Regions from separate parts of the Halomonas sp. KM007 genome, predicted to be linked through region 2. Evidence: predicted binding sites of a transcription regulator. Region 2 holds the regulator's gene; each other region holds the start of a gene.
The links. Region 2 encodes sigma-54, which starts transcription at its own class of promoters, with help from an activator protein. Its sites were predicted from a motif close to TGGCACNNNNNTTGCTNT; they were not measured.
Positions count from the first base shown of each region.

Region 1: a site for sigma-54 is predicted at 3,023-3,040, ahead of RVM27_RS03320 (HAD-IIB family hydrolase). Genes of this name have one in related genera too.
Region 3: a site for sigma-54 is predicted at 2,613-2,630, ahead of speB (agmatinase). Genes of this name have one in related genera too.
Region 4: a site for sigma-54 is predicted at 3,465-3,482, ahead of RVM27_RS03260 (sugar phosphorylase). Genes of this name have one in related genera too.

Region 1 is NZ_CP136131.1:714,986-720,857, forward strand. Features, by position in the region: gene RVM27_RS03310 (methyl-accepting chemotaxis protein) at 1-765, shown strand, start outside; gene RVM27_RS03315 (glycosyltransferase family protein) at 790-2,010, opposite strand; gene RVM27_RS03320 (HAD-IIB family hydrolase) at 2,029-2,934, opposite strand; gene RVM27_RS03325 (OmpA family protein) at 3,392-4,423, opposite strand; gene RVM27_RS03330 (hypothetical protein) at 4,610-5,278, shown strand; gene RVM27_RS03335 (FlgO family outer membrane protein) at 5,283-5,867, shown strand.
Region 2 is NZ_CP136131.1:468,778-474,649, forward strand. Features, by position in the region: gene RVM27_RS02280 (KpsF/GutQ family sugar-phosphate isomerase) at 1-469, shown strand, start outside; gene RVM27_RS02285 (KdsC family phosphatase) at 504-1,046, shown strand; gene lptC (LPS export ABC transporter periplasmic protein LptC) at 1,047-1,631, shown strand; gene lptA (lipopolysaccharide transport periplasmic protein LptA) at 1,628-2,134, shown strand; gene lptB (LPS export ABC transporter ATP-binding protein) at 2,158-2,904, shown strand; gene RVM27_RS02305 (RNA polymerase factor sigma-54) at 3,010-4,425, shown strand; gene hpf (ribosome hibernation-promoting factor, HPF/YfiA family) at 4,523-4,831, shown strand; gene ptsN (PTS sugar transporter subunit IIA) at 4,836-5,303, shown strand; gene rapZ (RapZ family nucleotide-binding protein) at 5,373-5,872, shown strand, end outside.
Region 3 is NZ_CP136131.1:2,378,736-2,384,607, forward strand. Features, by position in the region: gene RVM27_RS11200 (type I restriction endonuclease subunit R) at 1-231, shown strand, start outside; gene RVM27_RS11205 (M48 family metallopeptidase) at 228-944, shown strand; gene RVM27_RS11210 (sigma-54 interaction domain-containing protein) at 1,054-2,484, opposite strand; gene speB (agmatinase) at 2,740-3,690, shown strand; gene RVM27_RS11220 (YjiH family protein) at 3,828-5,210, shown strand; gene RVM27_RS11225 (5-guanidino-2-oxopentanoate decarboxylase) at 5,221-5,872, shown strand, end outside.
Region 4 is NZ_CP136131.1:698,988-704,859, forward strand. Features, by position in the region: gene ribH (6,7-dimethyl-8-ribityllumazine synthase) at 1-327, opposite strand, end outside; gene ribBA (bifunctional 3,4-dihydroxy-2-butanone-4-phosphate synthase/GTP cyclohydrolase II) at 332-1,498, opposite strand; gene ribD (bifunctional diaminohydroxyphosphoribosylaminopyrimidine deaminase/5-amino-6-(5-phosphoribosylamino)uracil reductase RibD) at 1,572-2,723, opposite strand; gene nrdR (transcriptional regulator NrdR) at 2,720-3,232, opposite strand; gene RVM27_RS03260 (sugar phosphorylase) at 3,515-5,278, shown strand; gene RVM27_RS03265 (TlpA family protein disulfide reductase) at 5,380-5,872, shown strand, end outside.

The DNA of each region.
Region 1 (5,872 bases), 250 kb from region 2:
AACGAAGAACTCTCGACGCGCACCGAAGAGCAGGCTGCGTCGCTGGCGGAAACGGCCTCCAGCATGGAGCAGCTGACCGCAACGGTAAAACAGAACGCTGAGCATGCCGACCATGCCCGCAACCTGGCCTCGCGAACCGCTGAGAGCGCTCAACGCGGTAGTGACGCCATGTCGTCCGTCATCGACACCATGGCCACCATCAATGAAAGCGCCACTCGCATGAGCAGCATCGTCGAGACGATCAATGCGATTGCCTTCCAGACCAATATCCTGGCGCTGAACGCCTCCGTGGAAGCCGCCCGCGCCGGGGAACAGGGTCGCGGTTTTGCCGTGGTGGCCAATGAGGTGCGCCAACTGGCCAGCCGCTCCGCGTCTGCCGCTCAGGAGATCAAGGGGCTGATCGAAAATGCCGATGCCCAGGTGGTGGAAGGCAGCCGCCGAGTGCGCAGCACCGGCGAGGTGATCAATGGCATGGTAGGCGATATCCAACAGCTCAGCACGCTGGTTCAGGAGATCTCTGCGGCTACCATCGAACAAAGTAGCGGCATCGAGCAGGTCAACCAGGCCGTAACGCAGATGGATCAAATGACTCAGCAAAATGCCGGACTGGTGCAGCAGAGCAACCACGCTACCCAGCAATTGGCGCATTTGAGCACCCAGCTGCGTCAGATGGTCAGCAACTTCAAGCTCAACGCGTCACGGCATCAAGCCCAGGCGTTGTCACTGGCGCCTTCCAGCACACAGGCGCACAGCGACGATTTCTAGGCGTCAAACTTAGGCCGTCATGGCCTACACATCCCCCTGGTTATCCAGCGCGACCGCTTCGTGCATCCGGGTCAGCAGGTCAGGTACAGCGGCCTGCACCCGGTTCCAGCTAGGAATGAACGGGCGCTCACGCGGGTTGTCCAGAAACAGGTTGCCAGCTTCCAGCAGGTTGCTGGCAAACAGCTCTACCGCCTGCTCTTCGCAGTGGCGGTCCAGACTCAGTCCATTCATGGTAGCGTCGTGGTCGTAGGCCTCGATCAAGTCCAGCGCCAACCGATAATAGGTGGCTTTCAAGGTACGGAAATCTTCGCTGCTAAAACTGACGCCTTGCGTGGCCAGCTTGCGATAAAGCGCCTTGGCGATATCCAGGCTCATGCGGTTCAAACCACCGCTGGCATCCTCTTCGCTCACTGGCTGGTGCTTGTGGTCGTAGGCATCGGCAATATCTACCTGGCACAGCTGGCGATGCGAGTAGTTGCGCTGTAGCTCCGAGAGCACGCCAATTTCCAGCCCCCAATCGGCGGGTATGCGGATCCCCTCCAGCACATCGCTGCGCATGGCAAACTCCCCCGACAGCGGGTAGCGGAAACTGTCCAGGTAATCCAGATACGGTAACGGACCGCACACGCTCTTCAGCGCTCGCAGCAGCGGCGTTACCATCAAGCGAGACACCCGGCCATTCAGCTTGCCTTCGGCGATGCGCGGGTAGTACCCCTTGCAGAAGCTGTAGTTGAAGCGTGGGTGCGCCACCGGGTACATCAAGCGCGCCAGCAGGCTACGGTCATAGGTAAGAATGTCGCAGTCGTGTAGCCCAACCACGGTCGAGCGCCCGGAGGCCAGCACATAGCCCGCGCAATACCATACGTTGCGCCCCTTGCCAGGCTCCAACGCCCCCAGCCCGTGGTGTTCGAGCTCGGCATCCAACTCACGCAGCCGGGGCCCATCGTTCCATAGAATGCGGGTGTGCTGCGGCAAGCGTGAGAAAAACTCGCGGGCATAAAGAAATTGTTCGCGATCGGCCCGGTCCAGTCCAATCACGATTTCGTTGAGATACGGCACTTTGGCCAGCTCGTCCACAATGGCCGAGAGTGCAGGCCCTTCCAGCTCGGAAAACAACGACGGTAGAATCAGCCCCATGGGGCGGCGCTTGGCAAATTGGCACAGCTCCCGCTCGAGCTCTTCCACGGGGCGACGGGTCAGGTTATGAAAATCGGTGATGACGCCATTCTGATGAAAATCACTCATGCGCACTTCCTCATTGGGTTAAGCCGTGGCCGCTTGCTGGTGGGAGTCCGCCGCTAATCGGCGGTCGTCTCGCCCCCACCAGTGAGCCACCCCCTCGGCCCATCCGGCTGGCCCGGTTGCCTGGGTGCGATACAACGCCCGGTTGTGCGGTGCCACTATCAGGTCATGGCAGCCCTTGATCACCACGGCCTGGTCCACGGCTTCCAGCATGGAAACGTCGTTGGGGCCATCGCCGAGCCCCAACGCCAGCGGCTGACGCCCGCGCAGCGCCGCAAAGCGCTGGATCAACCAGGTCACCGCACTCCCCTTGCCTGATGCCTGCGCCATGACGTGCCAAAAACGCCCGCCCTGAGTCATGGTCAAACCATCGCCCTCCAACGCCTCGCGCAGGGTCTCCAGGGCACGCTCGTCGTCTTCCCAGATCAGCGGCTCGCTGCCCTCACGCCGTTTGGCCGCCTTGGCCCGAGGGTCGTCCAGGCCGGTTCTGGCGATGACTTCCGCCACCTGCATCTCTCCCATGGGCGTAAACCGCAGGTTGAGGCGCTGCTTCCAGATGGCCAACCGCGCACGGATAAAGCGGATATCGACCCCCGTGTGCTTGATGACCACGCCGTCTGGCCCGCTGCCTGGCCGATCAAGGCTGGCATGGCACCAGCCTGGCGGCAGGCCAATCACGGCACCGTTTTCAGCAATGAAGGGCGTCGCTGTCAGCCCCAGGGCTTCACGCAGCGGCAGTAGTTCTGCCCGGGTTTTGCTGGTCACGGGAATCACCGGGACACCCAGCTGCTTGAGACGAGCAAGCCAGGGAGCGGCAGGCGAAAAGTCATAGCTATGGTGGTCCAGCAAGGAACCGTCGAGATCCGTGACCACCAAACGCGGCTGTAACGCGGGATCAAGTAGTTCAGGACTCGTGAACTCGGTCATGGCAGCACCTTCTGCAAACTGAAATCAGGTCACCCAAAAGCCCAACGTAGCCATCTTTTGAGATCAATACCCAAGGTAGACAACCACCAAAGCAAAATGCACGCCAAGATGCTTTAATTAAATAAAATCAAAAGATTAAAACACGATCGAAGCGATGCCAGAGCAAGCACCAAAATAGGGCAACCCATGATGCACCAAAATAGAGCATTGCAAAGAGGCACGGAAGTCGCAGAAATAGCGCTGAATTATGAAGCTCCCACTAACAGCAGGGCTTTTGAACAGTGGGAGGAGCATTCATTGGCTTATAGCCAGAGCAGCCACCCAGGCTATCCTGTGGGAGGCCAATTTATTGGGCGACTGCTTGAGTAGCCACCCATATCAAGCTGAGTGCAGGAATCATCGCGGGCTGAAGCCTCCTCCTACAACAGTGAGCCGCCCCAAGCCAGCGTGTGAGTACCTACTCCACGTGAATCACTACTTCGACACGGCGATTGCGGGCGCGCCCTTCGGCGCTGCTGTTATCCTCCAGCGGGCGGGTATCGGCAAACCCGACGGCGCGTAGCCGTTCAGGCTCGACCCCAGCGGCCTCTAGTGCTTCAACGATGGCAATGGCCCGTGCGCTGGAGAGCGCCCAGTTGGACGAGAACTCAGGGGTATTGATCGGTTGACTGTCCGAGTGCCCTTCGACCCATACTTCGCCGTCATAGCGCTGGATGGTTTCCAGCAGGCTGCCTACCAGCGATGTGCCGCCTTCCGACAACCCCGCCGCGGCAGAGGGAAACAGCAGCTGATCCTGCACCCGCAGACTGATGCCTTCCGCTACCCTGGAGACCTCGACGCCTTCCAGGTTCGGCAAATAAAGCGATGTTTCGACACGTTCGGGCAGCTGCTCATCCAGCGCCAAAGCGCTGCTAATGGCCTCATCGTCGATCTGTTGCACGTTGACAGGCGGCCGGTCGGTCAGCAGTACCATGTAACTGGCCAACGGCTGGCCCAGGCGCTGCGTCTCATCGACGAGCAGCGGCGTAGGCAAGGCGGGCAAGTAGCGCTCCAGCAGCGGCGCGACGGGCGATGTGTCGCTTTCGATGGGCGCGCGAGCCAGCAAGGGAGGCACTTCAGTCAGCGGAAGGACAGGCATGACGGGCGAAGGCAGGCCCGCCACCCCCAGAGCCGCACTGATGGCCATCGGGCTAAGCGTGCCGGGCTCATTCAGGTAAGCGATGTTGCGCTTTTGGCGTCGCTCATCCAACAATGCGGGCAGCGGCACTTCAAGAGCAGGCACACTGCTTTCGCTGACGTCGGTGTTATCTGCTTCAGGGCTCCAACCGGTGCCGGTCACCCCGGCCGCCGCAATGATGATCACGAACAGCGCCACCAGCAGCGTCATGATGTCGATATAACTAATCATCCAGCCATTATTGCTATCGTCTTCCGGGTATGATGACAACAACGAATCGTGACGGGGGCCGCTACGGTGGTCCTCAAGCATGGGGATTACTCATTCAAGTTTTAAACCTCGTGGCCGATCTACTATGAGCATGGCAAACTAGTCTATCAAAAAGCCCTGTCAAAAAGCCGTTTACTAGCGATAAGGAACTACCCGGTGCGCATTCGTCCTTTGCTGTCTCTCACTCGCCGCTCTCTTGCCCCACTCGGGCTTGGCGCGGTCAGCTTGATGCTAAGCGGCTGTTTTTACGCCAACACATCCCAGGCGCCGATTGCCACTACTTATCCTTATAGTGAACAGCAACGCATGCAGGCCGCCCAGCATTGGGAAGTTCTTGCCCGCCACGAAGCCGCGGGCATTCTGGCCAGCGAGCGCGTGCGATTTCGGGACCTGCACGTGCTGGCACCCGAGCATGCGCAGTACGGCAGCTATTACAGTGGCGGAGAGTTCGAACGAGGCTTCAGAACCCTGCTGACCAGCGAGCTGGTGTCACGCGGTGGCAGCGTCACTACCCAGCCCCGTGCCAACGGAGCAACGGTTCAGATCGATGTGGAAGTCGTTCAACATCGTGACCGAGGCTACACGCGTCCGCCTTTTGGTGCTTACACGGCGCTGGCAACCGGCATTGCCGTCGCCAGCTTTCCCATCCGCCACTGGAGCGAGCCTGGGCTGGCACTGATCCCGGCCGGCATCCTCGCCGACTCTGTCGGGGGTAGTTGGACACCCACCAGCAACGAAGAGATCATCGTCACCACACAGATCGTTGAACAGGATCAAATCCTCTACTCTTCGTCCAATATCTATTACATTAATGCCGGTGATCGGCGCCAGTATGCACCCCATAGAGTGCCACAGGCCCCCACAACGCCGGTCATTTCCATCACCGACACTTGGTAAACTTATGCTGTTGACGCTTATGACGGTGCTATCTGCTTCTTATCGACGCTCGATTCACATGGCTGCTGCGAGCCTTGCGCTGTTGGTGCTGGCCGGCTGCGCCTCCCTGGGCAATAACAACCAGCAGGAAGCGCCCAAACCGGACCTTTCCGAGCTTGCCCATCAAGCTGCTCAGCAAATGATGGCAAGCAACCCAGATCTTACCCGCTATAGCCCCATGATTGCGGCTACCTTCGTCAGCATCGACAACTTGAGCCAGTCTTCCACGTTTGGGCGTATAAGCTCGGAGATCATGGCTTCGGCTCTCTCTCAGCAAGGCATGCAGGTGCGGGAAGTCAAGATGCGCGATAGCATGTTCATCGAAGAGAACGTGGGGGAATTGATTCTCTCCAGACAAGTGCAACGCCTGAGCGCTCAGCACAATGCTCGCTCCATTCTCATGGGGACCTATGCTCAGGGTCAGGACTCCTTGTATGTGAGCGCACGGGTAGTGCGTGCGGGTGATGCCATGGTGCTGGGCAGTGCAGACTTCCGCCTCCCCCTCGATAACAACATCCGCAGCCTGCTGGAAGGCCAGGGCGGCTGGTGATGATC
Region 2 (5,872 bases):
GGCCGTCGCACTGCTGGAAGCACGTGGCTTCACAGCCGAAGACTTCGCCCTGTCACACCCCGGCGGCAGCCTGGGCAAACGCCTGCTGCTAAGGGTACGCGACCTGATGCACGACGGCGCGCGGCTGCCTCGGGTGGCGCTGGGCAGCCCGCTGCGCGATGCTCTGCTGGAAATTACGCGCCAGGGGCTCGGCTTTACCTGTGTCATCGACAATGAGGGTCGGCTGGCCGGGGTCTATACCGACGGCGACCTGCGCCGCACGCTGGACCAGTTTCACGACCTGCGTGACGTCAAGGTAGACGACGTCATGACGCGGCCCGGCAAACGCATCGGCCCCGACGTCCTGGCAGCCGAAGCCGTGCGTATAATGGAAGATAGTCGTATCACGGCGCTGGCCGTGGTCGATGAACAGCAGCGCCCGATTGGCGCGCTGCACATGCATGACCTGCTGGCAAGCGGCGTTATCTAACCCATGATCCAATGATGGATGATACGGAGGCTCTATGGCCCTACCTGACGCACTTTTAGATCGTATACGCCGTGTAAAACTGCTGGCCCTGGACGTAGACGGCGTACTGACCGATGGTCGCCTTTACTTCCAGGCCGACGGCGTCGAAATCAAGGCCTTTCATACCCAGGATGGCCACGGCTTGAAGCTGCTCAAGCGCGTCGGCATCCATGTCGCGCTGATTACCGGCCGTGACTCGCCCATGGTGAGCCAGCGCGCCGCAGCGCTGGGCATCAGCCATGTTCATCAAGGCTGTGAAGACAAGCTCGCCACCCTGCGTGGGCTCTGCCAGCGGCTCGGTATCACCCTGGAGCAGGTCGCCTTCTGCGGCGATGACCTCCCGGACCTGGCGCCGATCAAACGCTCGGGCATCGGCATCACCGTCCCCAACGCACCGGACTACATGCATACCCACGCCGACTGGATTACCGACCGTCTGGGCGGACATGGCGCCGTTCGCGAAATTTGCGACACGCTGCTGACCAGCCAGGGGCACTGGGACGCCGTGCTCGACACTTACCTACACGGCTCCACCTGAATGGGCATCAGGGTGAAAAAGCGCGTCTGGCTGACGGGGCTGGTCATCACCCTGGGGGGACTGCTGGTTTGGCTGGACCCCCGCGCGCCCCAGCAGCGCGAGGTAGATCCTGAGGCTCAGGCTCAGGAGCCCGGACACGTGCTGGAGAATGCCGAGATCACTCTGTTTGGTGAAGATGGCACTCTGCAACAGTCGCTGGTCGCGCCGCGACTGGTACATACCCCGCAAGCGGCGATGACCAACGTCACGTCACCGCGCGCCACGCTGTTCGATAGTGAACAGCGTGAGTGGTTGGCGGTTGCCGATACCGGTACCCTGAACACGGACACCCAGGCGCTGACGCTGGCCGGATCGGCACGGCTATTGGCACCAGACGAAGGCTGGCAGCTGGATACCGACCTGCTGCATTATGATGGCCTGGCACGTCATGCCTGGAGCGATACCCCCGTAGTGCTGCAGCAGCCGCCCCAACGTATCGAGGCATCCCGTATGGATGTCTGGCTGGACGATAGTCGTGTCAGCTTGATCAATAACGTGCGCGGCGTGCATCCGCCCGCCCCCCACTCTTCTCAGGAGTCGCCATGAACGCCCTGCTTCGTACGGCACTGCTCGCCCTTGCCGTTCCCATGGTAGTCGTAGGCGCGCTGCCTGCTACTGCTCAACAACAAGCCCCTATCGAAGTAGAGGCCGACCGCCTGGACTTGGACCAGCGCGCGGGCACGGCGGTTTACTCTGGCAATGTCGATATTCGTCAGGGTGAAATGCAGCTGCGGGGAGAGCGTGTCGAAATTCACCGCAACCAGGCCGGCGAACTCTCCCGGGCCGTCGCCACGGGCGAGCGTGCCTACCTGCGCAATCAACTGGAAGACCAGACGACGCCCATGGAAGGCTGGGCGCGCCGCATCGTCTACCACGTGTCCGAACGCCGCGTCGAGCTCATCGACCAAGCCGAACTGACCCAGCAAGGGGATCGTTTCCAGGGGGGACGGCTCGAATACTTCATCGACCGCGGGGTGGTGCAAGCGCGCTCTGATGTCAGCGGCAGTTCGCCACAGCGCATCCGCATGACCCTGCAGCCCGAACAATAGCGAGAGGACGCCCCGTGACAGCGATGACCCCCGACACCGCAGCGGTCAAGACACTCCATGCACAGCATCTGGCCAAGAGCTACAAACGCCGCCGCGTGGTCAAGGATATCAATCTGGAAATTGCCCAGGGCAGCGTGGTGGGCCTGCTGGGCCCTAACGGCGCGGGCAAGACCACCTCGTTCTACATGATCGTCGGCCTGGTGAAATCCGATGCTGGCAAGGTGGGCATCGACGATCTCGACCTGACCCGGGCGCCCATGCATGAACGCGCGCTGGCGGGTATCGGCTACCTGCCCCAGGAAGCATCGATCTTTCGCAAGCTGTCGGTGGCCGACAACATCATGGCCATTCTGGAAACGCGCCGGGAGCTGGACCGCAATAGCCGAGAAGCGAAGCTCGAATCCCTGCTGGAAGACTTCCACATCACCCATATTCGCGACAACCTGGGCATGAGCCTGTCGGGCGGCGAGCGGCGACGGGTGGAAATTGCCCGCTCGCTGGCCACCGAGCCCGCCTTCATTCTACTGGACGAACCTTTTGCTGGCGTCGACCCCATTTCCGTGGGCGATATCAAGTCGATCATACGCGCGCTCAAGAAGCGCCATATTGGCGTGCTGATTACCGACCACAACGTGCGTGAAACCCTGGATATCTGCGATATTGCCTATATTGTTGGCGACGGACACATCATAGCCAGTGGAAACCCCCAGGAAATTCTCAATAACCAGAAGGTGCGCGACGTCTACCTGGGCGCCGACTTCCGCCTTTAAATAATGGCCCACGAAGACATTTTATTTAGTGGCATGCTTATTGCACTTGCACCAAACGGAGAGTCGCTCTAGGGTGGAGCTTTCTGATTAACGAGTGGTTCTCAGATGGTCATGAAAGCTTCTCTTCAACTGCGCATCGGCACACAGCTGACCATGACACCTCAGCTGCAGCAGGCCATTGCGCTGCTTCAGCTATCGACGCTGGACCTTCGTCAAGAAATTCAGCAGGCGCTGGATGCCAACCCCATGCTCGAACAGGAGGATGAGTTTGGCGAACAGGCGGTCAGCGAGCCTCAGGAAGCCGAGTGGGCAGACAGCATTCCCAACGAGCTCTCCGTGGACAGCGACTGGTCCGACACCTACCAGGACATGGGCAGCGCGGGCGGCAGTAGCGAAGGCCCGGACTTCGAGCGCCAGGCGGCCGGGCAGAGCCTTCACGGGCACTTGCTCTGGCAACTGGCCATGACCGACTTCTCTGCGCGTGAGCAAGCCATTGCCGAGAGCCTCATCGATGCGCTGGATGCCAACGGCTATCTGACCCAGCCGCTCAACGACATCCGCGAGGGGCTCAAGGCGCAGGGCCACGATGGCCTGAGCCAACGCGAGGTCGAAAACACCTTGCTGCGCCTGCAGCAGTTCGAGCCTACTGGCGTGTTCGCCCGTGACCTGCGCGAGTGCCTGATGCTGCAGCTGGCCGCGCTACCCGAAGACACTCCGCTGTTGATGCCCGCCAAGCGTCTGGTACGCCAGTTTCTCGAAGCGCTGGGCAAGGACGACATGCGCCTGCTGAAACGACGCCTGAGCCTCGATGACGAGCAGCTGGACGATGTCATTCGTTTAATCCGCAGCCTTGACCCTCGCCCCGGAAGCGCCTACGGCGTCACCGACGACAGCTATGTGACGCCGGACCTGGTGGTACGTCACGATCACGAGGGCTGGCATCTGGAACTCAACCCGGAAGCGCTGCCTCGGCTACGTATCCAGCCCGACTACGCCAGCCTGATCAAGCGCGCCGACAAGAGCCAGGACAACCAGTTTTTGAAAGAGCACCTCCAGGAGGCTCGCTGGCTGATCAAGAGCCTGTCGAGCCGCAACGACACGCTGCTGCGCGTGGGGCGCGAGATCATTGCCCGCCAGATAGGCTTCCTCGAGCAGGGTGAAGAGGCCATGAAACCGCTGATTCTGGCCGATATCGCCGAAGCGGTGGAGATGCATGAGTCGACCATCTCGCGGGTCACTACCCAGAAATACATTCATACCCCGCGCGGGGTGTTCGAGCTCAAGTACTTCTTCTCCAGCCAAGTCAGCGGCCAGGAAGGTGGCGACAGCCATTCCAGCACGGCCATTCGAGCACGCATCAAGAAACTGATTCAGGACGAGCCTCCGGGCAAGCCACTCTCCGACAGCCGTCTGGTCACCCTGCTGGAAGCGGGCGGCATCACCGTGGCCCGCCGCACCGTGGCCAAGTACCGTGAGTCGATGGGTATACCTTCGTCGAGTGAGCGCCGTCGTTTACGCTAGTTAAACGCTCTCGCCCAACAAACTCTCGACGAGGGCTTTGCAATGGCCCAAAAAGGGTTACAATCGAAGTACAGTCCGATGGATAAGGAGCACGTCAATGCAAGTAAACATCACTGGTCATCACGTTGAACTGACTGACGCCTTGCGTGACTACGTAAACGAAAAGCTGGAACGCGTTGAACGTCACTACGACAACATCACGACCGTCCAGGTCACCTTATCTGTTGAAAAGGAGCGCCAGCAAGCCGCCTGCACCCTGCACGCAGCAGGAGCCGACCTTCATGCCGAAGCGCTGGACAACGACATGTACGCAGCCATTGACGCCCTGGCGGACAAAATCGACCGTCAGCTCGTAAAACACAAGGAAAAAGCACAAGCCCGCGCCCAAGGCGCTGGCGTGCGTTAACCCGATGATGTTGGAAACCATTCTCCCCCCGGAGCGCGTGCTGTACGACGTGCCCGGGGGCAGCAAAAAAAGGGTGCTGGAGTTTTTCAGCACCTTTATCGCTCAAAACACGCCCAGCCTGGATAGCCAGGAAGTCTTCAGTCGATTGATTGGCCGTGAACGGCTGGGCAGTACCGGCATCGGCAATGGCGTGGCCATTCCCCACGCACGCAGTCCTCACTGCAGCACGCCGATTGCTGGGTTTCTCAAGCTGGCCGAACCCGTCGACTTCGATGCCATCGATGGTGACCCCGTCGATCTGGTGTTCGTGCTGCTGGTACCCGAAGAAGCCGATGATACGCATTTGGCGCTATTGGGTCAGGTCGCCACGATCATGAACGACGCAGCCACACGCCAGCAATTGCGCAATGTCAGCAGCCAGCGTGAACTGCTGACGCTGTTGACCGACAAGATTCGCGAGCAGGCTGCCTAGCGCAGCCTTTGCCGGGCAGCAAGGCCGACGGTAACCCTCTATTCCTTCTCAAGCCAAGAGAGATGCGCTATGCAGCTGGTGATCATTAGCGGCCGTTCAGGGTCCGGTAAGTCCATCGCCCTACAGGCGCTGGAAGATCTTGGCTATTACGCCATCGACAACCTGCCTGCCATGCTGCTGGGCTCGCTGGTCGATGAACTGCGTCAACAGGGCGGACGTACTCATTTGGCCGTCAGCATCGATGCGCGCAACTTGCCTACTGCACTGGAACAGTTGCCTGCTCTGCTGGAAGAACTACGCCAGCGTCAGATCCGTTTTCAGGTCATCTACCTGACCACGGACGCGCGCATTCTGCTGGAGCGCTACTCGGCCACCCGTCGGCGCCACCCGCTGACCCGGGATAGCGACATGACCCTGGAAGAGGCCATCAACAAAGAAGAAGAAACCCTGCTCGAGATTCGGGACCTGGCTGACCTGCTGATCGACACGTCGCGTCTTTCGGTACACGACCTACGCCGCCGCATCACCGATCAGGTTGCTCATCAGCGGCGTGACCAGTTGACCCTGAC
Region 3 (5,872 bases), 1.7 Mb from region 2:
GCGGGCGACGAAGCGGCCGTCATCTCTTTGGACATCATCGAGATCATCAGGTCACATCTGATCGTCGACCTGTGGTCGAACGAAGTGGCACAGAACGATCTACGCAACGCCATCGACGATTACTTCTTCGATGTCATCCGCGACCAGAAGGGCGTCGATCTGCCGGTCGAGGTGCTGGACGAACTGGAGCAGAAGATCATGAACCTCGCTCGCGCCAGGTTCAACGCATGACTCGGGAACGGCACTGCCTGCGCTATGGGGTCCAGGAGATTCATTACGAGGTCAAACGCCGCCCCAGAAAGACGCTCGAAATCGCCGTCGAGCCGGACGCCTCGGTGATGATCGCAGCCCCCATGGAAACCCCGTTGGCGGCTATCGAGGCCAAGCTGCGCAAGCGCGCCGCCTGGGTGGTGCGGCAGCAGCGCTATTTCTCACAGTTCCTGCCGCGGACACCCGAGCGGCAGTATCTCGCCGGTGAGACGCACCTCTACCTCGGACGGCAGTATCGCCTGAAAGTGATCCCGCATACGCACAAGCGTGTGACGCTGATCCGGGGCTTCATCGTCGTGCAGACCCCTCGCCCCCAAAGCCCCGAGACGACGCGTGAGCTGCTTGAGGCCTGGTATCGTGAACGGGCGCACCTCAAGTTCCCAGAGCGGCTGGAGCACTGCCTGGATCGCTTCGCGGTGCCACAGTCATTTCGCCCGATCGGGATCATCGTGCGTCGGATTCAGCAGCGTTGGGGATCCATGTCTCCCGCAGGCCGTCTGCTGCTCAATCGCCGCCTGGTTCAGGCACCGGTGGACGCCATCGACTATGTGATCACCCATGAGCTCTGCCACCGCGCCGAACCCCACCACGGCCCGGCATTTTTCGAGCTGCTAGAGCAGGTGATGCCGGACTGGGAACGGCGCAAGCAGCGGCTGGAACGGGCCATGGCTTGAGGATGATTAACTGATTCTGGGAAGCTTTCAGAGCTCCTGCCTTCTCGGTCAGGCTTGGGCGAGTCGATGGCCTGACAGTCTTTGCGTGTCATTATGCCTACCGCGTGTGTTATCTGGGCTGGCGCTGGGGAGCGTTAAGACTGTACTGCTGCAGCCTGCGCACCACACTGGATTGGCTGATGCCCAGCCGTTCAGCGATGGCGTAAGTGCTGGGTAGCGTATGGCATAACTCTTCAAGCGTTTCACGCTCCAGCCGCGCTAGGTACTGCTTGAGGGTTTCCTGGGGGGCGAGTGCTACTGCCGACGTTGCTGGCGAGGCGCTCTGCAAGTTAGCCGGGAGCTGTTCGGCGTGAGGGGGTGCCGCGGGCGCTTCGATCTGGTCGCCGGGGCTTGAGAGCCAGGCTCTTTCCAGCCAGTTTTCCAGCTCCCGCACGTTGCCGGGCCAGTCGCTGCCCATCAGCGTCGACCAGGCCGGGTTACTGATGATTTTTTGGCGGCCATAGCGGTGGTTCAGCCGGGTCAGGCAGGCTTCCACCAGCACGGGAATGTCTTCGCGGCGCTCGCGTAGCGGGGGCAGCGTGATGGGGATGACGTTCAGACGATAGTAGAGGTCCAGCCTGAACAGGCCAGTTTCGACCCGTTTGGCCAAGTCCTGATTGGTCGCCACGACCAGCCGGAAGTTGACGCGACGAGCCCGCGTGTCGCCCAACCGGGTCAGGCTGCCATCCTGAATCACTTTCAGCAGTTTGGTCTGCATCAGCAGCGGCAGCTCGCCAATTTCATCCAGAAAGAGCGTGCCCCCTTCGGCCTGCTCCAGCAGTCCGGCCTTGCCTTGCCGCGCGGCACCGCTGAAGGCGCCGGGCTGGTAGCCGAACATCTCCGACTCGAACAGGTTTTCCGGGATCGCTGCGCAGTTGACCTCGATGAACGGGCCATGATGGCGCTCGCTCCAGCGGTGGAGCTGCTTGGCAAAGGCCGTCTTGCCCACGCCAGACTCCCCCAGCATCAGCACGTTGGCATCCGATGGTGCCACGCGCTTGAGCAACAGGGCGATTTCCCGCATCACATGGCTTCTGACCTGAAGATGGTCCAGCGCAGCATCCAGCGCTTGCTCTTCGGCATCGGGGGCGGCCTGGCTGCGCTTCAAGTGTTCACTAAAACGTTTTTGCAGCAGAGCGTATTCGTCCTGCAGCAGCTGAAGGTCGGTCAAATCCCGTGAGCGGCTGACAATGCGCTCCAGCTTGCCGTTGACGAACACGGGGTAGGCTTCGGCAATGACGCGGCGGCCCGTGCCGGTGATTTGCATTAGCTGAGCGGGCTGGCGAGTGCGGATGACTTCCATGGTGATGGACGGTTTCAGAACACCGGCGGCCTGGAGCTGTTGAACGCTGCTGGAAAGCAGCTCCTCCCGTGATACGCCGTATACCGCCTCGGCGCCGGGGCTGATATCCATAATCTGACCGTCGCCGCTGACGATAAAGAAGTGGTCATTGGCGGTTTCCACGATGGTTTGCAGTACGCGCCTGTCGATTTCACTCATGCGTCCCTCCTTATCTACCGCAGCCGCTTTTGTATCGTTGGATGAACAGGGCGATGCAAATATGATTCATTGATTCATTTTTGCATCGATGGGGCGGTAAACCTCCCTATTTATCAGCGCAGGTGACTTGGCATGGTCTGTGCAGTGGTCTGTGTATTGATCTGTGCATCAACGATGCATGAGCGGTATGAGCTGGATAAATCGCTGAAGCGCTTGGCCCGTCAGGCTGGCCACAATAAATCCAAGGAGAGAACGATGTCGGAATTCAATCAGCCGCTGGGCGGCAACACCATGCCACGCTTTGCAGGCCCCGCCACCATGATGCGCTTGCCCACGCAACAGAGCGCAGCAGGGTTGGACGCGGCGTTCATCGGCATTCCCATGGATATCGGCACCTCCAATCGCCCGGGTACCCGCCTGGGGCCACGCCAGATTCGCGATGAGTCGCGCATGTTGCGCCCCTACAACATGGCCACGGGGGCGGCTCCCTTCGAGCGGCTTCAGGTCGCCGATATCGGTGACGTACCCATCAACACCTTTCACCTGCCGAAAAGCGTCGACATCATCACCGCCTTCTACGACGACGTGCTGAAGCACGACTGCATTCCTCTCACGCTGGGGGGCGAGCACACGCTGACGCTGCCGATTCTACGCGCCATGGCCAAAAAGCACGGCCCGGTGGGCTTGATTCATATCGATGCCCATGCGGATGTGAACGAACACATGTTCGGAGAGCCCATTGCCCATGGCACGCCGTTCCGCCGTGCCCAGGAGGAAGGGCTGCTGGCCCGTGACAAGGTCGTGCAAATCGGCCTGCGTGGAACCGGCTATGCCCCGGAAGATTTCGACTGGTGCCGCAAGCAGGGTTTCCGCGTAGTGCCCGCCGAAGAGTGCTGGTACCGCTCGCTGGCGCCACTGATGGCCGAAGTGCGTGAGCAAATGGGCGATACCCCGGTGTACATCAGTTTCGACATCGATGGTCTGGACCCTTCGGTCGCCCCCGGTACCGGCACGGTGGAAATGGGAGGGCTGACCTCTGCTCAAGGGCTGGAAATCGTGCGCGGTGCCGCTGGCTTGAACATCGTGGGCGGGGACCTGGTCGAGGTGTCGCCGCCGTACGACCCCAGCGGCAACACGGCGCTGATGGGCGCCACGCTGCTGTATGAAATGCTCTGCGTACTGCCCGCAGCGCAACGCCGCTCGTAAGCGCTGCCTGCAAAAGTGCCCTGCACCAAGCGCCGACCTGACAAGGCGCGGATGACAATACACAGGAAGGGGAGCGGTGCTCCCTTTCAGGACGCCGCCAGCCCACCTCCAATAATCACATCCAATAGGTGAACCGTATGTCACACTCTAAAGCGACGCCGGATGCATCCGCTTCGTCCACGTCGATACCCCGCGCGCATCTGCTGAAGTTTCTGATTCCTTCGCTGATCGGCGTGCTGCTGTTTCTGATCCCTTTTCAGTTTGGTGAGACCGTCAATATCGGCATGGGGCTGATGGCCGATGGCCTGCAGACCCTGCTGGGTGGGGCGCTGCCTGCCATTGCGCTAGGCGTGCTGTGCGTTTCCGTGATGGTGACGCTGTACGTCAAGCTGGCAAAGCCCGCCTGGGCACGGCAAGGCCACTTCAAGGAGATGTTCGATGTGGGCCCCGTATGGATTGCCATGCGCGTTCTGGGGGCCGTCTTCGTCATCATGACCTTTTTTCAGGTCGGCCCTGAGTTCGTGACGGCGTCCTTTACCGGCGGCGTGATGCTGAACGACCTGGCACCGGTGCTGCTGACGTTCTTCTTTTTCGCTGCGTTGCTGCTGCCGTTTCTGGTCGAGTTTGGTTTCATGGAGTTCATTGGCACCATGGTGCGCAAGCCGTTTCGCGTCATCTTCAACTTGCCGGGTCGCAGTGCCATCGATGCTACCGCTTCCTGGATGGGTTCGGGCACGGTGGGCGTGCTGATCACCTCGCAGCAGTACGAACAGGGCTTTTACAACGGCCGTGAAGCCTCGGTCATTGCCACCAACTTTTCGGTAGCGTCGATTGCATTCAGTCTGCTGGTGGTCAATTTCGTCAATCTCAATCACCTGTTCATACCGTTCTACTTTACCGTCGTCGTATCCGGGTTGATCGCGGCGGTGATCGTGTCGCGTATCCCACCGCTGTCGCGTAAACCCGATGACTACCACGAGCCGGTGGGCTGCCAGCTGAGCGAAGAGCGCACTGACAACGTGGGGTTGCTGCGTTACAGCCTGCTGCAGGCCACCCGCCGTGCGGCGGGCGCACCCGGGCCAAAAGCGCTGGCCCGACTGGCGCTGCTCAACGTCATCGACATCTTCCTGACGCTGCTGCCGCTGGTATTCGCGATTGGCACCGTGGCGCTGATTCTGGCCGAGTTCACGCCGCTGTTTACCTGGCTCTCGTACCCCATGGTGCCGGTGCTGGAGCTGCTGCGCATTCCTGAAGCCCAGGCGGCTGCACCTGCCACGCTGGTAGGCTTCGTGGACATGTTCCTGCCTGCGGTGCTGGCTACCAACATCGAAAGCGAGCTGACCCGCTTCGTGATTGCCTGCCTTTCCATGACCCAGTTGGTCTATATGTCCGAGATCGGTGCGCTGCTGCTCAAGTCGAAGATTCCCATCAAGTTCTGGGAACTGGCCGTGGTGTTCCTGCTGCGTACGGCCATTACGCTGCCGATCATTGCCTTCATGGCCCACACGTTTTTCTTCTAAGGGGCGATGCATGAACGAGTCGAAGACGATGTCCTGCGCCGACCTGTTGATCCACCTGCTGCGCGATACCTACGGCGTGCGGGCGCTGTTTGGCATTCCCGGCGTGCATACCGTGGAGCTGTACCGTGGCCTGGAGGGCAGTGAGGTGGCGCACATCACCCCGCGCCATGAGCAGGGGGCGGGGTTCATGGCCGATGGTTATGCCCGCGCCAGTGGCCAGCCCGGCGTTTGCCTGATCATCACCGGGCCGGGGATGACCAATATGGCCACCGCCATGGGCCAAGCCCTGGCGGACTCCATCCCCATGCTGGTGATCTCCAGCGTCAATCGTCGCGATACGCTGGGCCTGGGCCAAGGGAGGCTGCACGAACTGCCCAGCCAACAGCAGATGATCAGCGGCGTGGCGCGGTTCAGCCACACCCTGCTGGATGCCAGCACGCTGCCGGAGGTACTTGCCCGCGCCTTTGCTGTGTTCAACGGTGCTCGCCCAGGCCCGGTGCATATCGAAATCCCCATCGATCTATTCAATGCACCCGTACCCGTGCCGACCAGTTGGCAAGCGCCAACGCTATACCGAGCGGCCCCCGACCCGGAAGGCGTGGCCGAAGCGGCTCGCTTGCTCCAGGCGGCGAAGCAGCCCCTGGTGCTGCTGGGGGGTGGCT
Region 4 (5,872 bases), 230 kb from region 2:
CTCCAGCTGCAGGTGATTGATGGCCGTGTTGCAGCCACCCGCTACGTATTCGAAGTGCGGCGTGCCGCCACGAATGACCGCGCCCAGCGCGATGACGGCATCCGGCTTCATGACGCGAAGCACGCGCTTGACTGCCAACGGCAGTTCCCAGGCTCCCGGCACGTGCACGATATGGATTTGCTCGGCATCGACGCCGTGGCGGGTCAGGCTGTCCACTGCGCCTTCTACCAGGCTATCGACCACATGGTGGTTGAAACGCCCCACCACGATGACATAACGGCCATCTACGTCGACAAAAGTGCCTTCAACTTGCGAAAGGGATTGCATCGATTTATTCCTGCTGAGTAGTTGGCTCATACGCCGTGTCGTTGGGCCCCAGGCGCTCGACCACTTCAAGATCGAACCCGGAAAGCGCCGAGAATTTCCACGGGGAGCTGAGTAGCCGCATCTTGCCGACGCCCAGATGGCGCAGAATTTGCGAACCCGTACCAATGGTTAAATAGTTGCCGGCTCCGTCCGAGTCATTGGTACGCGGTTGGCGTACCCGATCCAGGAAGATGTCCAGCTGGTCTTTGAGATCCTGATGCGGCCGTCCGTCATCGATCAGGACGAACACACCGGCGGGCGCTTCGGCGATTTCACGCAGGGCGCGGTGGGAATCCCAGCGGCACTGTTCGCCTTTCATCAGCCCCAGCACGTCGCGCAGCGTATCGGCCAAGTGTACACGAACCGTGGTGGGCTGCTCGGCGGTGGGCTGGCCTTTCACCAGCGCCAGGTGGTGAGCGCCCTGAATGCGGTCACGGAACACATGCAGCGCCAGCTCGCCATGCACCGTGGACACACGGCTGGTCTCGATGGCATCGACGGTCTGTTCGTTGACGATCCGGTAGTGGATCAAATCGGCAATGGTACCGATCTTGATGCCATGGGCCTTGGCGAAGGCTTCCAGCTCGGGACGGCGCGCCATGCTGCCATCGTCGTTCATGATTTCACAGATCACGCCGCTGGGGTCGAGCCCTGCCAGCGCCGCCAGGTCGCAGGCCGCTTCGGTGTGCCCTGCCCGGCGCAGTACGCCACCCGGCTCGGCCATCAGCGGAAAGATATGACCTGGCTGAACGATATCCGTGGGCTTGGCATTGGGTGCGGCGGCGGCCTGCACCGTACGTGCACGGTCCGCGGCAGAGATGCCGGTGGTCACGCCTTCGGTCGCCTCGATGGACAGCGTGAACTTGGTGCCAAAACCGGACCCGTTGTCACGCACCATGAGCGGCAGGTTGAGCTGCTCGCAGCGCTCCCGGGTCATGGGCATGCAGATCAGACCGCAGGCATAACGCGCCATGAAGTTGATATGCTCTGGCTTGACCAGTTCGGCCGCCATGATGATATCGCCTTCGTTTTCGCGATCCTCATCGTCCATGAGGATCACCATTTTGCCCTGGCGAATGTCTTCTACCAGCTCGGCGATAGGGGACAGGCCCTCAGAAGCGGAGTGCGCCATGGAATCTCCAAAAAAAAGTGGTCGCATGGGATGCGATTTCGGGCGTCAGGGTACCTTGCTATGGCCGCTTGCGCTAGTCGATCACGGGGGTCGCGATAATCTGCCAGTCCTGACCTACCTGGCGGGACTCCTTGATCACTAGGCGCTTTTGATCCGCCATTCGGGTGATCCCCGGCAGCTCGAACAGCGGGCGGGCGTCGCCTCCCAGCAGCGTGGGGGCGACGAACAGCTGCAACTCATCGACTAGCTGCGCATCCAGCAGCGCCCCGGCCAGCGTCGCACCGGTCTCTACCAACAGCTCGTTTACCTGCTCATTATCGGCTAACCAGCGCAGCATGTCAGCAAGCTCGACACGCCCGTCGGCGGCGCTGGGCAGGACCTGGATCTCGGCACCGGCCGCTTCCAGTCGCTGACGCTTGTCGGGGCTGTGCTGGTCGGTGGTGATGATCAGCGTGCGCCCCGGCTCGCGCAGGCAGGCCGCCGCCAGCGGCAGCCGCAACCGAGAATCCAGAATGACCCGCAGCGGTTGGCGCAGCACGATCTCATCGGCCTGGGGCAGCGCCAGCTGTTCGGCACGCACCGTCAACCGCGCATCGTCCATGATCATGGACTCCACGCCACTGAGAATCGCGCTGGAGCGTGCTCGCAGGCGCTGCACCTGGGTGCGCGCCTGCGGGCCGGTGATCCACTGAGACTCCCCCGATCCCATGGCCGTTCGACCATCGAGGCTCATCGCCATTTTCAAGCGCACGAACGGTCGCCGTGACTGCATGCGCGACACGAACCCAGGATTGAGCGCCCGAGCATCCTGTTCCAGCAGGCCCACGTGGACTTCGATACCGGCAGCCTTCAAGTGGGCAATCCCCCGCCCACTCACTTGCGGATTGGGGTCTTCCATGGCCACCACCACGCGCCCTACGCCTGCATTGGCCAGCGCCACGGCACAGGGGCCGGTACGCCCGGTATGGGAACAGGGCTCCAGCGTCACATAGGCCGTGGCCCCCCGGGCCTGCTCCCCAGCGGCTGCCAACGCATGCACTTCGGCATGAGGCTCACCGGCGCGCAGGTGGTAGCCTTCCCCCACCACCTGGCCCTCGGCCGAACGATCATAGCGAACGATGACGCACCCCACGCGGGGATTGGGGTCCGTGGTATACAGGCCGTGGCGGGCCAGTTTCAGGGCGCGGGCCATGAAACGGTGGTCTGCAACAGAGAACAGGCTCATCCTTCAGCCTCTTTCGACGCGGGCCCACTGGCAGCGTCATCGCCAGGCTCTTGAGCAGGTTCCTGAGACAGCCGGTCGATTTCAGCCCGAAACTCGTCCAGATCCTGAAACTTGCGATACACCGACGCAAAGCGAATATACGCCACCTGATCCAGGCTGCGTAGCGCCTGCATGACGGCCTCGCCCACGTCACGGGCATTCACCTCGCGGTCACCGCGGGCACGCAGGGATTGGCGGATACGCTCCACGGCGGCTTCGATGGCTTCCGCGCTGACCGGGCGCTTTTCCAACGCCCGCAGCATGCCAGCCCTTAACTTGGCCTCGCTGAAGGTCTCCCGCGAGCCATCCGACTTCACCACCCTGGGCATGATCAGCTCCGCCGTTTCGTAGGTCGTGAAGCGCTCATGGCAGCTTGCACACTGGCGGCGACGACGCACCTGATCACCTTCTGCCACCAGGCGTGAGTCCGTCACTCGTGTATCGTTTGCACCACAAAAAGGACAATGCATGGCAGTCAACCTATTGTCGGTACGCACCTGCAAGTGCGCTCAGCGTGTCAGCCCCGTAGATACCAGCCATGCCAACGGGCTGCCTGCTATCTCTTGTTTTTTAAGCTATTTTAAGATCCATCCAAGGATCGTTGGGTAAACCGTCTCATTACCGCTTGTCATGCCTGCAAAAGCAGACGTACTCATGACTTGTACGTCATTTCGCACACTATTCTCCTGTATTGTAACGATTTGGCACACAAGCTGCAGCGTTTGTCTAGGGTTGAATGAAAGGAGGCACCCATGACGGCATTTGAGCTCAGGCTACAGCGTTACTTGACCCACCTGTACGGCGAGCGCGCAGGAGAGGTACAGCGGCGCCTCGAACAGCATCTGGCCCACTTCCGACCGCTGCTTCCAGCGGCGCCTTTATCTGCTGAGCAGAGCGGCATTGCACCAACATGGAGCGAAAAGGATCAGTGGGTCATCAGCTATGGTGACTCCATCGTGGCAGACGGCACGCCCCCATTGGGCGTACTGAACCACTTTCTGCAGCGCCACCTGGGGGAGACGATCAGCGGGGTACATGTCCTGCCCTTTTTCCCCTGGAGCAGCGACGACGGTTTTTCGGTCATCCATTACCGAGAAGTCAACCCCGAACTGGGGGACTGGTCGCATATTCGTGACCTGGCCAGCCACTATGACGTGATGGGCGATCTGGTGCTCAACCATGTTTCCCGTGAATCGCTGTGGTTCGTGGATTATCTGACCGGCAGCCTGCCGGGGCGGGATTACTTCATCGAGGTGGACCCAGATACCGATGTTTCCCAGGTCACGCGGCCACGCAGCAGTCCGCTGCTCGTGCCTGTCTCCACCCGCCGGGGCACCCGCCACCTGTGGGCCACGTTTTCGGAAGACCAGATCGACCTGAATTTCGAGAACCCGGATGTCCTGCTGGAATTCGTCGGCATCCTGCTGTTTTACCTGCAGCAGGGAGTGCGAATCATCCGCCTCGATGCCGTGGCATTCCTATGGAAGCGGCTGGGCACGGCCTGTATTCACCTGCCCGAAACCCATACCGTGGTACGCCTGCTACGCGCCATCGTCGATGAGATCGCCCCCGGCACCTTGATCATCACCGAAACCAACGTGCCCCATGCCGAAAACATCAGCTATTTCGGCCTCGAACGCCTGGCGGAAGGCCCGCCGGACGAAGCGCACATGGTGTACCAGTTCGCGCTGCCCCCGCTGCTGCTGCACACCCTCACCCGTGGGGAGGCCAGCACACTGCAAAGCTGGCTATCCAGCCTGCCGGTACTGCCTGAACACTGTACTTACCTCAACTTTACCGCCAGCCACGACGGCATCGGGGTACGCCCGCTGGAGGGCCTGCTGCCGGACCACGAACGGGACGCCCTGCTGGAGCTGATGCACCGCTTCGGTGGCTTCGTCAGCATGCGCAGCAACCCGGACGGCAGCGACACACCCTACGAAATCAACATTACCTGGTTCGAGGCCATGCGCGGCACCCGGCGCGGCCCCGACCCTTGGCAGATTGCCCGCTTCCTGTGCAGTCAGGCCATCATGCTCAGCCTGCAAGGCATTCCTGCACTCTACCTGCACACCCTGACCGGCACGCTCAACGATGTCGAAGGTGTCGAGCGCAGCGGGCGGCTGCGCTCCATCAACCGGCGTCGCTGGCCGCTGGACGAACTGGAGCTGCTGCTGGAAAGCCCCTCTACCCCGACCCACGATGTCTTCCATGCCCTGCGTCGGCTGTTGGACCTTCGCCGCCAGGAGCCCTGCTTTCATCCCAACGTTCCCCAGCAGGTCATCAGCACGCCCGCGGAGCTGCTGGCCATCGAGCGCGGTCCGCTGGCCAATGGCCGACGCTTGCTGGCCCTGTTCAACGTCACCGACCGCCGCATAGCCCTCGACCAAGGCGGCGAGGCATTGACTCAGCGACTGCAGCAGCACGCCTGGCAGCCGCTGGATACCTCGTCTTCGCTTCACCCGCCGGCATCCCTGCCTCCCTATGCCGTGCTCTGGCTGGTGGCTAACGCCTGACGCCATGCGACATAACGTCTCAGGACAGAACAAGATAATCCTTTAATAATCCTGTCCTGCGACACTGTCCATCCAATTCTACGGTGGATACGTGAGCGTTTATGTTGCAACAAAGCCTGGCCATTGGCCCCATGGGGTTCAGCCTGCATCAGTTGATCATCGGTTTTGCCTTCTTACTCGCCCTGTTGGTAGGCGCCCTGCTGGGCAGGCGCCAGCAGGTTTCGGTCAGCGACACCCTATTTACTCTGCTGATGGTCGCCCTGCTGTCGGCCAGGCTGGTGTTCGTCGTGCGTTACTGGGGGGAATACGACGGCATGCTCGCGCGCCTGGATATTCGTGACGGTGGCTTTGACCTGCTGGCCGGTGCGTTGGCCGGGATGGGGTATGGCGTCTGGGCACTGTGGCGCTCGCCGCGCCAACGCGCGCCGCTGGGCGCTGCCATGCTCACCGGCGGTCTGGTGTGGGGCGTCACGCTGGGCAGCACCCTGCTCATCGAACAGCAGACCCGGCCGCTGCCCACCACCCCGCTCAGCACCCTGGAAGACACCCCCATCAGCCTGCCGGAGCTGGCTCAGCAACAGGGCCAACCCATGG